One region of the Chitinimonas sp. BJYL2 genome, then DNA from elsewhere that is predicted to be linked to it. Evidence: predicted binding sites of a transcription regulator. Region 1 holds the regulator's gene; the other holds the start of a gene.
The links. The regulator HrcA, encoded in region 1, represses chaperone genes, less so after heat shock. The targets are predictions, from matches to a motif close to ATTAGCACTCGNNNNNNNCGAGTGCTAAT.
Positions count from the first base shown of each region.

Region 2: groES (co-chaperone GroES) is a predicted target of HrcA. The motif match lies at 1,071-1,099, and genes of this name have one in related genera.

Region 1 is NZ_JANZKW010000002.1:304,285-306,740, reverse strand. Features, by position in the region: gene mltB (lytic murein transglycosylase B) at 1-528, opposite strand, end outside; gene hrcA (heat-inducible transcriptional repressor HrcA) at 561-1,583, opposite strand; gene O9X62_RS06960 (transporter substrate-binding domain-containing protein) at 1,805-2,456, shown strand, end outside.
Region 2 is NZ_JANZKW010000005.1:164,444-166,899, forward strand. Features, by position in the region: gene bioA (adenosylmethionine--8-amino-7-oxononanoate transaminase) at 1-440, opposite strand, end outside; gene O9X62_RS14800 (DUF423 domain-containing protein) at 601-981, shown strand; gene groES (co-chaperone GroES) at 1,167-1,457, shown strand; gene groL (chaperonin GroEL) at 1,589-2,456, shown strand, end outside.

The DNA of each region.
Region 1 (2,456 bases):
GACAAAGGGATCGAGCTTTTCGTCACGCGCCAGCAACAGGAATTCGCGTAGTTCATTGCGGAAGAAGTCGGCTCGACGCGGGTAGTCAAAGGCGATACTGCCGAGCGCATCCATGACACGGAAGCTGCCGGTATTGCGCCCCCAGAGGGTTTCTACCCCGAGGATGGCAACCAGGTATTCGGGCTCAACGCCATAGCGCCGGGAGACGGCATCAATCAGCGAGGCGTGCTCGTGCCAGTAAGCCACGCCCAGACGGATACGGGTGTCGTTGACGAAGTCCGTCCGGAATGCGTGGTAGGGGCGACTGGTGGAGGGGCGGTCGAGAATGCCGACTATATGTGGCTTGGCAACGATCTGGCCGAACTGTGCTTTCAGTGCATCACGATCAAAGCCATGCTCGCGCACCATGTCTTCAATGAAGGCACTGACATCCGGACGCTCGTTGAAAGCAAGGGGCGGGGCGGGCAGGGCAGGTTCGTCAGCCAGGCAGGCGCAGGCCGCCAGTGCTATCAACAAGGGTTTGAACATGGGGCCAATCAGGAAACGTGTGGGCAAGGTGCTCACACGGGGTGTGACAGAGCGGACGACAGTAGTTTGGCGGTGACATCCACAATCGGAATCACCCGCTCATAGGCCATGCGCGTGGGGCCGACGACACCGAGTGTGCCGACGATCTGACCGTTGACCTTGTAAGGCGCGGTAATCACGGAACACTCGTCCAGTGAGGAGAGTCCGGCTTCCTGGCCAATGAAGATCTGCACGCCGGCAGCCTGCTGGCTGTGATCGAGCAAGTGCAGCAGGGCGGTCTTGTCTTCAAAAACCCGGAACAACTGGCGAAGCCGTTCGACATTGTTGGAGAGTTCATCCACGCGCAAGAGGTTGCTTTCACCCGTGATGACAACCGGGTTGGCTTCCTCGGCCATGGCTTGGCTGCCAGCCTGTACCGCAGCATTCATCAGTGCCGATATATCCCCCTGCAGATGGCGCAGATCGGCGTAAACGGCATCACGCACTTCTTCCAGTGTCTTGCCGGTGCAATGCTGGTTGAAAAAGTTGGTGGCTTCGGTCAGTTCCTGCGCGGTGTAGTCGCGATCCCCAATCAGGATGCGGTTTTGCACATCGCCATCGGCCGTTACCAGAATCAGCAGGATGCGGCGCTCGGACAGCCGCACGAACTCCACCTGCGCCAGGGGAATACCACGACGCTTGGGTGCCATGACCACGCCGGCAAACTCGGTCAGCTGCGACAGCAGGCTGGAGGCGGCGGCAATAGCGCGTTGCGGGTTATCGGGCAGGAGCATGCCTTGCAGTTCGGAGATCTCCACCTGCTGCAACGGCTGGATGGTAATCAGGCTATCCACAAACAGGCGATAGCCTCGCGCAGTCGGAATACGACCGGCGGAGGTATGGGGGCTGATGATGAGACCCAGTTCCTCCAGGTCCGACATCACATTCCGGATCGAGGCGGGCGACAGGTCCAGCCCCGAGTATTTGGAAAGAGTCCGGGAGCCCACAGGCTGCCCGTCGACGATATATCGCTCGACCAGGGTCTTGAGCAGGATTTGCGCGCGTTCGCTGAGCATGGCGCGATTGTAACGCTCGCGATGGACACGGCAAGGGGTTCAGCGCGCCGCGATGTCGGTTGCCTGCAACGCCCTCATGTTGCAATGCAACACATCGGCTTGCGCCAAGGCAACTGAGTCACTCGCCGCTTGTTTATGACATATGGAAGCGCGTAGCCTTGCAACTTTGCGGCGTTGCCAGCAGCGGCGCCCCTTGTTGATCAATCTTTATCGAGGTTGCCATGGCCCTTTTTGCCCGCGCGTTTCTTGTTATCTCACTGCTTGCGGGGCTGGCCCATGCCGACACGCTGAAAATTGCCATCGAGGGCAAGTATCCACCGTTCTCGCAGATGGATGCGAAGGGCAACCTCAGCGGCTTTGACGTGGATATCGTCAAGGCTCTGTGCAAGGAGATCAAGGCCGATTGCCAGTTGGTGCAGGTGGACTGGGACAACCTCATTCCCGCACTCAACAAGAAGCAGGTTGATGCCGTGGTGGCCATGATGTCGGTGACCGAAGATCGCAAGAAGCTGGTGGATTTCACCCAGCGCTATGCAAACACGCCGGCCTTTTTCTTTGCCAAGGCCAAGCGCATTCCCTATGTGTTCATCACTCCCTCGCGGGTGGCAAAGATGGTGATCGGCGTGCAGGCTGACACCACCTACGACCGCTATGTCAGCGAAAAATACGCGGCCACCTCCAAGGTGGTGCGTTACAAGGCCGCGGACGAGATGTACGCCGCGCTGAGCCGGGGTGATGTGGATCTGGTGCTCGACGATGTGGTGGTGGGCTACTACGGCTTCCTCAAGACGCCCAAGGGCAAGGGTTTCGATATGGTCGGCTCCGCCATTGTGGACCCCAAGTATTTTGGCGATGGCCAGGCGATTGCCGTCC
Region 2 (2,456 bases), on a different contig from region 1:
CTGTTCTGCAGGCTCACAAAGCCCGTCTTGTGATCCTGGCCGCGGTTGCGCCAATAGTGGTAACTCATCTTGAGCGCGATTTCGGTCGCGCTGGCGCCATCCGAACCGTAGAACGCATGCCCCAGCCCTGTCAGGCGAGCGAGCTTTTCCGATAGCTCGACAACAGGCTGCTGGGTAAAGCCCGCCAGTATCACGTGCTCCAGCTTGCCGAGCTGATCCACCAATGCCGCGTTGATACGCGGATTGGCATGGCCGAACAGGTTGACCCACCAGCTGCTCACGCCGTCCAGAAAACGATGGCCCTCAAAATCCTCCAGCCACACACCTTCGCCGCGCGACACCGGCACGATGGGCAGACTTTCATGGCGCTTCATCTGGGTACAGGGGTGCCACACGGCCTGTCGGCTGCGGGCAAGCCACTCGTCGTTACGCGAACTCATGCTGCAGTGAACCTGTCTGTGTCAGCCAATGCTGCGGTGGGGAGCGCTTGTACGTGGCTTGCCTCGGGCTGTAAAGCTTTGCCGCCACGGTGTCGCACCCTTACCACCAATAAGCCGATCTGGCTTAGGCTCTCCCCCTGTCCCGCAACCGGAATCCACCGTGAATCGCCCTCTGATCCTGTTTGCCGCCCTCGGCGGCTTTAGTGGCGTTGCACTCGGCGCGTTTGCCGCCCACGGCCTCAAGCACAGCCTCCCCCCCGATATGCTGCCCGTCTTCCAGACCGGCACGCACTACCAGCTATTGCATAGTTTGGCCCTCCTTGCCCTGGGCCTGGCCGGCAGCCCGCTGGGCAAATACGGCCACTGGGCAGGGCATGCCTTTGCTGCAGGCATCGTGCTGTTTTCGGGCAGTCTTTACCTGCTGGCGCTGACCGGTATTCGACCGCTCGGCGCCATCACCCCGCTCGGCGGCCTGGCCTTTCTGGCTGGCTGGGCCTGCCTGGCACTGGCTGGCTGGCGCCACCGCGCCGACGGCAACTGAGCGCGTACCACTTGGACCCTGCGCTTATTCATCAATATTCATCCACCAACGATCCCCTGCTCTTGAAATGGACATGGGCCGCCCCTATCATTAGCACTCGTTAGCAATGAGTGCTAACAGCAGATATCGAACCCTTTGATTTTTGCCTGTTATGGCATTCACACGTTTTCCATCAGGAGCACACCATGAAGATTCGTCCCCTGCACGACCGCGTTGTCATCAAGCGCGTCGAAGCCGAAGAAAAGACCGCCTCGGGCATCGTTCTGCCAGGCAATGCTGCTGAAAAGCCCGACATGGGCGAAGTGGTATCGGTCGGTACCGGCAAGATCCTTGAAAACGGCTCGGTCCGCGCCCTGCAGGTCAAGGCTGGCGACAAGGTGATCTTCGGCAAGTACAGCGGCCAGACCGTGAAGGTAGATGGCAACGAACTGCTGGTCATGCGCGAAGAAGACATCATGGGCGTGGTAGAAGCCTGAGGCTCTGCGGCCATTCGCCCCGCGCCTTGCGGCGCGCGATAGACCACCCCACACCCCGGCCCTTTCCCCTTGAAGGGAAATGGGAAGCGTGCCCAAAGGCACGTTTTAGATAGCGAATTGGAGAAATTGAAATGGCAGCTAAAGAAGTCAAATTCGGTGATTCCGCCCGCGCCAAAATGGTCGCCGGCGTCAATGTGCTGGCCGATGCCGTCAAGGTCACCCTGGGCCCCAAGGGTCGCAACGTCGTGCTGGAGCGCTCGTTCGGCGCCCCGACCATCACCAAGGACGGCGTGTCTGTTGCCAAGGAAATCGAACTGAAGGACAAGTTCGAAAACATGGGCGCCCAGCTGGTCAAGGAAGTCGCTTCCAAGACTTCCGATATCGCCGGTGACGGCACCACCACCGCCACGGTGCTGGCTCAAGCCATCGTCGCCGAAGGCATGAAGTACGTCGCCGCCGGTTTCAACCCGACGGACCTGAAGCGCGGTATCGACAAGGCCGTGGTTGGCCTGGTTGCCGAGCTGAAGAAGATCGCCAAGCCCACCACCACCTCCAAGGAAATCGCCCAGGTCGGTTCGATCTCGGCCAACTCCGATGAAGACATCGGCCAGATCATCGCCAACGCGATGGACAAGGTCGGCAAGGAAGGCGTCATCACCGTTGAAGATGGCTCCAGCCTGGAAAACCAGCTCGAAACCGTGGAAGGCATGCAGTTCGACCGCGGCTACCTGAGCCCCTACTTCATCAACAATCCGGACAAGCAGATCGCTTCGCTGGAAAACCCCTTCGTGCTGCTGTTCGACAAGAAGATCAGCAACATCCGCGACCTGCTGCCGGTGCTGGAGCAAGTGGCCAAGTCGGGTCGTCCGCTGCTGATCATTGCTGAAGACGTCGAAGGCGAAGCCCTGGCTACCCTGGTGGTCAACACCATCCGCGGCATCCTCAAGGTCGTGGCTGTGAAGGCCCCTGGCTTTGGCGACCGCCGCAAAGCCATGCTGG